3 regions of the Cobetia sp. genome follow, and region 1 is predicted to be linked to each of the others. Evidence: predicted binding sites of a transcription regulator. Region 1 holds the regulator's gene; each other region holds the start of a gene.
What was found. Region 1 encodes PhoB, which activates phosphate uptake and scavenging genes when phosphate is short. Its sites were predicted from a motif close to TGTCATANNNNTGTCANA; they were not measured.
Positions count from the first base shown of each region.

Region 1 (3,275 bases):
CAGCCTGCGCCTCGCTGGCCTTCGCCCACGCGCGCCGCACCCGCTGCTTCGGCGGCGGTGCGCCGTCATTGGCAGCCGGCTGCCGCGCTGCAGGGTGTCATGCCGGCCGGCTGGTGGGCGTGGCTCTCCTCGACGGACTCGCTGACCCAGCGTCTTGCCAGCGCCATGCAACAGCAGGATGAACGCGATGGCCAGCCAATCCAGGGCCTGCGCGTGCGCCTGCTGCTGCAGGACACCGGCCCCGCGCGGCTGGATGAGGCACGCCTGCTGGGCATCGGCCCGCGCCGGCATGTCTGGCGGCGCGAAGTGGCACTCTGTCATGGCGATACGCCATGGGTGATCGCACGCTCGCTGGCGGCGCTGGACCTGGCCCACGGTCATCGCCTCTCGACGCTGGGTGAGCGCTCGCTGGGCCATTGGCTGTTTCGCCAGCCCGACCTGACCCGCAGTGCCATCGATGTCAGCCGCGCCCCGCTGGTGCTTTCGAGCCCCAGGCCGCTGGCCCGCACCACCAGTCGGTGGATGCGCCGCTCGATGTTCTCGCATGGTCGCTTCAAGGTGCTGGTGCAGGAGGGCTTCACACCGGCCTTCCAGCACGCGCTGCAACTGGCCTGAGCCTTGCGCCCGACTGGCCTCGTTTCCCTCTCTTCCCTTGCCCACTACCACCCGCCCAGGAGCCCCGATGACCGCGTCATCCACTTCCGCCGCTTCGCGTCCTTCCAGACTGGCCGACTACCTCGCCCTGACACGGCTGGACCGCCCCATCGGCACCTGGCTGCTGATGTGGCCGACCCTGTGGGCACTGTGGCTGGCGGCAGATGGCATTCCCGAGCGCACGACCCTGCTGATCTTCATCGCCGGGGTCTATCTGATGCGCGCCGCCGGCTGCGTGATCAACGACTACGCCGACCGCCACTGGGACAAGCATGTCGAGCGCACGCGTGACCGGCCGCTGACCTCGGGTCGCATTTCGGAGCGCGAGGCGCTGACACTGTTCGGGGGGCTGGTCGCGGCCGCCTTCGTGCTGGTGTGCTTCACCAACCTGACCACGGTGCTGCTGTCGATCGTCGCCGTACTGCTGGCGGCCAGCTATCCGTTCATGAAGCGCTTCCATCATCTGCCCCAGGTAGTACTGGGCGCCGCCTTCGGCTGGGCGATTCCGATGGCCTTCGCCGCGACGCTGGAGGAGGTGCCGACCTACGGCTGGTGGCTGTTCGCGGCCAACCTGATGTGGACGGTGGCCTACGACACCGCCTACGCGATGGTCGATCGCAACGACGACCTCAAGGTGGGCATCAAGTCCACCGCCGTGCTGTTCGGGCGTGCCGACAAGCTGATGATCGGCCTGTTGCAGCTGGGCATGCTGGCGGTGTTGATCGGCATCGGCCTGCAGCTGGCGCTGGGCATCTTCTACTGGCTGGGACTGGCTGCCGCCGCCGTCACCTTCGTCTGGCAGCAACGTCTGATCCGTGAGCGTGAGCGTGCGCCCTGCTTCCAGGCCTTCCTCAACAATCATTGGACGGGTCTGCTGATCTTCGCCGGTATCGCCCTGGCGACCTGGCCGATGAGCTGACTCCTGCATAAACATTAGTTTTATTTGATTTAAAGCGACCCCTGCCCTCTGTTGCTCCCCAGCCCACGGTTCATGCCTGCCTGCCGCGCCTCCAAGGCGGCTGGCAGGCTTGCGTGCAAGCTGCCATGCTGGCAGTTGTCATCTCGTTGTCATATAAGCGGGTTGTAATCGTCATCGACTTGTCATTCTGGCGCGTGCGCCGACTGCTGCATGGGATCTAGCGATGAGCTCCAAGACCGTACTGATTGTCGACGATGAATCCTCGATTCGCGAGATGATCGCCGTTGCCCTCGAAATGGCGGATTACCGCGTGCTGGAGGCAGACAATGCCCAGGACGCCCACGCCATCGTCGTCGATGAAAAGCCCGATCTGCTGTTGCTGGACTGGATGATGCCGGGCACCAGTGGCCTGGAGCTCGCGCGGCGTCTCAAGCGTGACGAGACCACCTCGGAGCTGCCGATCATCCTGCTGACCGCCAAGGGCGAGGAAGACAACAAGATTCAAGGCCTGGAAGCCGGTGCCGACGACTACATCACCAAGCCCTTCTCGCCGCGCGAGCTGGTCGCCCGCCTCAAGGCCGTGCTGCGTCGCACCACTCCCAAGGGGGTCGAGGAGGCGGTGGAAGTCGAAGGCCTGATGCTCGACCCGGCCAGCCACCGCGTCACCGCCCACGGCAACTCGCTGGATGTCGGCCCGACCGAATATCGCCTGCTGCAGTTCTTCATGACGCATCAGGAGCGTGCCTACACGCGCAGTCAGCTGCTCGATCAGGTATGGGGCGGCAACGTCTATGTCGAGGAGCGCACCGTGGACGTGCACATCCGTCGCCTGCGCAAGGCGCTGGGCACAGGCCATCAGCATCTGATCCAGACCGTCCGCGGCACCGGTTACCGCTTCAGCGCTCAGGCCTGAGGGATTCATGCGCTATTGGACCAACGAGCTATGGCGCCTCGGCTACCTTGCCGGTGGCTTCGGCCTGATCGGTGGCCTGCTGGGCCATCTAGGCTGGGGCCTGGCGCTGGGTCTTTCGCTGTATCTGTTCGTCCATCTCAAGCACTTGAAGAGCCTCTACACCTGGCTGATCACCAATCCCCATGAAGAGCCGCCGCCCGGCGATGGCGTCTGGGGAGACCTGCTCGATCGTCTCTACCGCTACCAGAAGGGCCAGCGTCAGGCTCAGGAGCGACTGCGCAGCATCCTCAACCGTATCCAGGAATCCTCGGAGGCCATGCGCGACGGCCTGGTGATGCTGGACAACCACGGTGACATGGAATGGTGGAACAGCGCTGCCGAGCAGCTGGTCGGTCTCAAGGCCAGCCACGACCGCGGTCAGCACATCACCAACTATCTGCGTGACCCCGTCTTCATCGACTACTTCAATCGGCTGGCCTACCGCGAGCCGCTGACGCTCCAGTCGCCGCTGTCTGACAACCTGACGCTGCAGATCTCCATCACCCTGTTCGGTGACAACGAGCGTCTGGTCATGCTGCGTGACGTCACCCGCCTCTATCGTCTTGAAGAGATGCGCCGCGACTTCGTGGCCAATGTCTCCCATGAGCTGCGCACGCCGCTGACGGTGCTGGCCGGCTATCTCGAGACCTACTCCGATTACGCCGATGACCTGCCACCGCGCTGGCAGCGTGGACTGGGCCAGATGCAGAGCCAGACCGACCGCATGCAGCACCTGGTCGAGGACCTGCT
Region 1 is NZ_CFDJES010000002.1:54,725-57,999, reverse strand. It holds gene AC4FAH_RS00620 (chorismate--pyruvate lyase family protein) at 58-615, shown strand; gene ubiA (4-hydroxybenzoate octaprenyltransferase) at 683-1,573, shown strand; gene phoB (phosphate regulon transcriptional regulator PhoB) at 1,797-2,486, shown strand; gene phoR (phosphate regulon sensor histidine kinase PhoR) at 2,494-3,275, shown strand, end outside.

Region 2 (3,275 bases), on a different contig from region 1:
GATGGGCGCGATGTCGCCATAGCCCACCGTCGTCAGCGTCACCACGCCCCAGTAGAGCGCCTTGGGGATGGAGGTGAAGCCGGCCTCGGGCGGCTCGATCAGATAGATCAGAGCGCCGAACACCGTGACGATGCTGAGCACGGTGATGAAGAACAGCAGGATCTTGCGCCGGCTGCGCGTCATGGCCTCGACCAGCATGCGGCCCTCGCCGACGAAGGCCATCAGGCGCAACACGCGGAACAGGCGCAGCACACGCAGCACGCGTACCACCAGCAGGGCCTGGGCGCCCGGAATCAGCAGCGACAGCCAGGTGGGCGCGATCGACAGCAGGTCGAGCACGCCGTAGAAGCCCTTGGCCCAGGTGCCGGGATGCTTCAGGCAGTAGAGGCGGACGGCGTATTCCAGCGTGAAGATGATCGTGAAGCCCCACTCCATGATGCGGAACAGCTCGCCGTATTGCGCATTCAGCGAGGGCACGCTGTCGAGCATCACCACGGCGACACTGGCGAAGATCATCAGGATCAGGCCGATATCGAAGGCCTTGGCCGCCTTGGTGTCGGATTCGAAGATCCAATGGAACAGCCGCGCGCGCAGGCGGCCCGTCGCGGGCTCGTAGTCGCTGGGGTGCGAGGGTGTCGCTGGGGGGCTTTGCGGCGTGCTGCCATATTCATTGGCAGGGCCCTGGCGTTCAGGCATGCAGGCTTCCTTGACGGGCGTGACGACGCCGGATGAATGTCAGGGCGTATCGGGGATGTCTCAGTGTGTGACCTTCAGTGACTGCCCGGCCGTTGTCCATCAGCCAGTGGTCTAGCGCCTGGCGGCTGGGCAGTCAGTGTCGTGCCGAGAGTCAGCCGCGCAGCGTCGCGAGCAGTGACAGGCTGTGTTGGCCGAAGTCGCGAGTCGCCCAGTCCTGTGAGGCGTCGCCGTCGCTGCTTTCCAGCGCCTCGACCAGCGCCACCGCATGGATATGGCCGGGATGCTGGCTGGCGGCCAGCCGTGATGCAAGGGCCGACAGGGCGGCCAACGCATGCGCGTGCCACCTGAGGTCGTCTTTCGCCTGACGGTCGGCGTGGGCATCGAGTGCATCGATGGCGGCGGACAGCAGCGCGCCGGGGTCAGCGGTATCCAACGTCTTCTCATGCCATTCGCCATCCCGCAGCGCCGCGCCGCGCTTGGCCTTGCTGGCATCCGCCGGGCGCAGTGCCAGGCGGCTGGCCAGTGAATCCGCCAGCTGCCAGAGCACGCCTTCTCTCACCTCGGGGGCGAGTTCTTCGCCGCCGGTCAGCTCGAGCTCGATCTCCTGGATGGCCACTTCGCGACCACTGGCCTTCACCGCGCCCAGGTCCAGCGCCATCTCGACGCCGACGGTGACCTGCTCGTCGCTCACATTCGCGTCGCTGCGTGTCGCCTTGACGTCGATCTGCCAGGCATGACGCTCGAAATCGGTGCTGAAGCTGGGCGCGAGTGCACTCAGCAGCTGCTCGCGGGCGCCGTCTTCCAGCGCCTGCAAGGGCGGCAGGTCACGCAGGCCGTCGAGGTCGAGGCCGGTCTGGCCCTCGGGCAGCTCCCACTCCCATTCGCCGCGAGAATGCAGTCCGCCATGGCTCTCGCCGCTGGTCTTGAGCGTCTGGCGCAGGGCGCCCGTGCTGTCGGCATCCTCACCGCTCTGGCGCAGACGCAGCGCCATGCGCGCGCGCTCCAGCGCATGCTCGGGGGTGTCGAAGTAGGTGTTGGCCAGCCAGCGCCGCCTGGGGATGACCGTTGCCAGTTCTGCAATGCTCGCCAGTGTCTCCAGGATGGCATCGCGATCAATGACGGGTTGAGACAGTGCCAGTTTGAGTTCGATTTCTTGCGCCATGATGGGCACTCCCTGTACGGATGAAAGAAGACAGATGCTGACGGATGAGGATGACAGCGGCGCCAGGACCGCAGAGCCTCCGGCAAGCGTGGTGCATGGTGGTGAAGGCTCGTGTGTCTCATGCTCGCGCCTGGCCCGCGGCAAGGCAAGCACGGGGAGGGCGGAAGGGCATGCCGGATATCGGCCTGTCGGCAGAATCACACTTATATGACAGCATGATGACATTGAAGTGACAGCAATTGCCTGTCGTCACGTCCTTGGTTATATTACGAACAGTGGATAAAGCCAGCGACCACGGGTCCTGCCGCTACATGACAATCTCTCTTCTGGAATCCTTCGTGTTCCCCCGTACTGCCGCTGTTGTTGCGTAAATGACAACAGCATGGCGGTATCATGACGTTACGATGAAAGTTATGTGATCGTCACAAAGGCTTTGCTACACTCCGCGCGTCAATCCTTAACGCCGACGGCCACTATGGTAACGACCAACCCTTTCTCTTCGATGTTCGGGCGCTCGCCTTTCAAGGCGCTGCACACCCACATCATCAAGACCGACGAGTGCGCCCAGCACTTGCTGACCTTCTTCGACGCCTGCGAGCAGGGTGATTGGGAGCAGGCAGCCAGCATCCGCAAGACCATCAGTGGTCTGGAGCGTGAAGCGGACGAGTTGAAGACGCAGCTGCGTCTCAACCTGCCCAACTCGCTGTTCCTGCCGGTCTCGCGCTCCGACCTTCTCGAGCTGATCCATGTCCAGGATTCCATCGCGAATGTCACCAAGGACATCGCCGGGATCATGCTGGGTCGTCATATGCAGATACCCACCGCACTGGTGCCCGCCATGCGTGAGTATCTCAAGACTGCGGTCGAATCGGTCTGCCAGGCGCGTCGTGCGTTGGGTGAACTGGAAGACCTCGTCGAGTCCGGTTTCGGGCGCAACATGAGCGAGCTGGTCGACAAGCTGATCAACGAGCTGCATGAGCTCGAGAAACAGTCCGACGAACAGCAGATCGCCATCCGCCAGACCCTGTTCTCGCTGGAAGCCAGTCTCCCGCCCGTCGATGTGATCTTCCTCTACAAGATCATCGATTGGGTCGGCGATGTGGCTGACCAAGCGGAAAAGGTCGGTACCCGACTGCAGATCCTGATGGCGCGCTGAGCGCCATCAGGACGTCCTGCCATCTGTCCAAGAGTCTTCTATGTCCATCATTGCTCAATACGGCGATGTGCTCGTCATTCTTGCCTGTCTGTTCGGTTTCTTCATGGCATGGGGTGTGGGTGCGAATGACGTCGCCAATGCCATGGGAACCTCGGTAGGTTCCAAGGCGATCACCATCAAGCAGGCGATCATCATCGCCGTGATCTTCGAATTCCTCGGTGCCTGGCTTGCCGGTGGTGAGGTGACTGACACCATCCGCAA
Region 2 is NZ_CFDJES010000012.1:17,599-20,873, forward strand. It holds gene AC4FAH_RS02640 (ion transporter) at 1-696, opposite strand, end outside; gene AC4FAH_RS02645 (CYTH domain-containing protein) at 848-1,858, opposite strand; gene AC4FAH_RS02650 (TIGR00153 family protein) at 2,334-3,014, shown strand; gene AC4FAH_RS02655 (inorganic phosphate transporter) at 3,055-3,275, shown strand, end outside.
Region 2: a site for PhoB is predicted at 2,065-2,082, ahead of AC4FAH_RS02645 (CYTH domain-containing protein). Genes of this name have one in related genera too.

Region 3 (3,275 bases), on a different contig from region 1:
CTCGGCCTGCTCGAGACCTGCCGGCACGACCGCCAGCAGCTGGTCATTGGTGACCTCGGTGATGCCTTCGTAGCCGTTGTCTGTCTGGATCCACAGGATGCTGTCCTGTCCTTCGCGGCCATCGAAGTAGAGGCCATCGGGACTGGCGAACTCGTTCATCTCGGTCAGGCCGGACAGGTTGTCGGCATCGCTGGCCGCTGCGCCGAACACGAAGATCTCCCAATCGAAGGCCTTGTGATCGCCCGCTTCACGCCAGCGGATGATCTGACCCGCTTCGTTGTTGCCACGCGGATTGGCCGCGTTGGTTGGCGCCGTCTTGTAACCGACACCCGGCTCCTCGATGGCGGTGCCATCGTTGGTGAAGGCGGCGTCAGTGCCTTCCTCGGTGCGCTTGGAGTTGTTGGTCAGCGTCATGTAGACCTCACCGGACACCGGGTCCACCGCGCCCCACTCCGGGCGGTCCATCGGGGTCGCGCCCATCAGGTCAGCCGCATCGGTGGTGTGGATGATGATGCCAGCCAGGTCATCGGCCGCCAGCCCCAGTGCTTCGGCCAGGGTGCGGCCATCCTTGGTCACGGCGTCCGGCGTCAGCTTGAGCCACGTGCCGGTGCCATCGGCGGAGAACTGGGCGACATACAGCGTGCCCTTGTCCAGGTACTTGTCGCCGATCGCCAGGCGGTCCTTGAAGTCACCGGCGCCACGGGCATCAGCGGCGTCCCACTTGGCGTCCGACACGAACTTGTAGATGTACTCGTTGCGCGAATCGTGACCGGAGTAGAAGACCACCGGCTCACCCTCGACCAGCTTGCCCGGCCAGCAACCTTCGTGACGGAAGCGGCCCAGCGCGGTGCGCTTGATGGCCTGCTCGCCGGTGTAGGGGTCGATCTCGACGATATAGCCGAAGGTGCGCGGTTCGTTGCGGTAATCCTTGTCGGCGCTGTCTGCCGTCGGCGTGTTGTCGAAACGCGCGAACTCGCCATCGACTTCACTGGCATCTCCGGCGGCGGTTTCCCAGCCATAGCGGCCACGCTCGGTCTCGATGCCGATGCGGTTGTCATCGAGCTGACGATCGCTGCGCTTGACGAAGTAACCCGGCCAGTTCTCTTCACAGGTCAGGTAGGTGCCCCACGGGGTGTAGCCGTTGGCGCAGTTGTTGTTGGTACCACGGGTGCGCATGCCATCCGGCGAGAAGGCCGTCTTGACGTAATCGCTGCCCGCTACCGGGCCGCTCAGCTTCATTTCGCTGGCGCTGGTGTAGCGGCGGTTGTAGCGCGAATCGCCCACCACTTCCCACTTGCCGTTGCTGGCCTTCTTGACCTCGACGATGGTCACGCCATGGGCATTGATCTCGGTGCGCACTTCATCGGCCGGACGCTTGCCGGAATCCGCATTGGTCGCGCCGCCCTTGGGTGCCCACAGCGCATCCTGATCGATGTATTCGTTGTTCATGACCAGCAGGAAGTTGCTGGAGGCCGTGTCGTCGCTCAAGGCGAAGTTGTGCATGCCATCGTGATGCATGCCGACGGTGTTGAGCTGGATCTCCGGCGTCATCGCCAAATCCTTGCTCCACTTGGGTGCCTTGGCATTGAGCGGCGTGCCCCACGGCGCCAGCACCTGTGCGGTATACCCCTTGGGAACCACGACTGCATCCGTGCGTGACCCCTTGATCGATTCGAAGGCCAGTGCCAGAGTCGTCTTCTCACCCGCAGCGTTGCTGGCGGCGTTGGCCGTGGTGCTCAGCCCCGCAAGACCGAAACCACCCAGCATGCTGGCAGCCGCCATGCCCAGGCCGCCCTGCAGGACACGACGACGCGAGATGTGTCGTTCGATGACGGATGAGAACGTCTCGTTGCTGCTGGGATTAAGCAGGCGATGGTCTTCGATTTCCTTGCTCATGTCGCTTCCCCGTAGTCAGGTTTCGGGTTGTTCTGTTCAGGCATGCCCCTTGAGGGCATGCCGAAGGCAACAAGAGTGATACGCGAGCCCGATGACAATTCCGTGACGAACGGGCAACAAAGGCAAGAGACGACAGCGCCCAACGGCCTTTCGACCGTTGGGCGCTGGGGATTTCAGGACAAGCCGACAAATTCAGCAAACATCAGGCAAGCGCGACGTCATCCTCCCATCGAGGCGCGAGTCTGGCGTTTGATCTCAGGCCTCGCGCAAGCGCTCGGCGGCCAGGCTCAGCAGGTGCTCGGTGGTTTCCCAGCCAAGGCATGCATCGGTGACGGACACGCCATGACGCAGCTGGGAGAGCTTCTCCGCTGCCGGCAAGGCCTGCTTGCCTTCATTGAGGTGACTCTCGAGCATCACGCCGATCAAGGCATCATCCCCCGCCAGGCGCTGAGAGAGCACATCCAGCATCACTTCGCTCTGGCGGCGGTGGTCCTTGCGGGAATTGGCGTGGCTGCAATCGACCATCAGACGCGGCGTCAGGCCAGCGCCTTCCAGCTCACGCCGGCAGGCGGCCACCGAGGCGGCGTCATAGTTGGGCTGGCCATGGCCGCCGCGCAGCACCACATGGGTATGCGGGTTGCCCGCGGTCTCGATCAGCGCCGGACGTCCGCTGTCATCCATGCCGAAGTGGCGATGCCCATGCGCCGCCGCCCCGATGGCCTGCACGGCGACCTCGACGCCTCCGTCAGTGCCGTTCTTGAAGCCCACCACACAGCCGAGGCCGGAGGCCATCTCGCGATGGATCTGCGACTCGGTGGTGCGGGCGCCGATGGCCGCCCAGCCGAGCAGGTCTTCCAGGTAGGCGGCGGTCAGCGGCTGCAGCAGCTCCGTCGCCACCGGCAGGCCCAGCTGGTTGATCTCGCGCATCAGCTCGCGTGCCTGACGCAGGCCGGTGGCCATGTCATCGCTGCCATCCAGATGCGGATCATAGGCCAGCCCCTTCCAGCCCACCGTGGTGCGCGGCTTCTCGACATAGACACGCATCACCAGCTTGAGGCGATCACGTACCTGCGGCTCGATCACCGCCAGGCGCTGGGCGTACTCACGCGCGGCCTTGAGATCATGGATGGAGCACGGCCCGACCACCACCAGCAGACGATCATCGTCGCCGGCGAGAATGGCGTTGATCTCATCGCGATGCTGGCGAATCTGGCCGGCCAGGTCGGCGTCCACCGGCAGCTGCTCGCGCAATTCGCTGGCGCTGGGCAGGGCTTCACGACTGATGCGTCCGGGTGTGGTCGGTGTCTGGGCGGCATCAGAGCGGGTCACGGTGGCGTTCTCGGCAGTCAAGGGGTCAACAGTGGCGTCGGCAGTGTGCG
Region 3 is NZ_CFDJES010000001.1:74,350-77,624, forward strand. It holds gene AC4FAH_RS00305 (PhoX family protein) at 1-1,896, opposite strand, end outside; gene AC4FAH_RS00310 (3-deoxy-7-phosphoheptulonate synthase) at 2,152-3,275, opposite strand, start outside.
Region 3: a site for PhoB is predicted at 1,987-2,004, ahead of AC4FAH_RS00305 (PhoX family protein). Genes of this name have one in related genera too.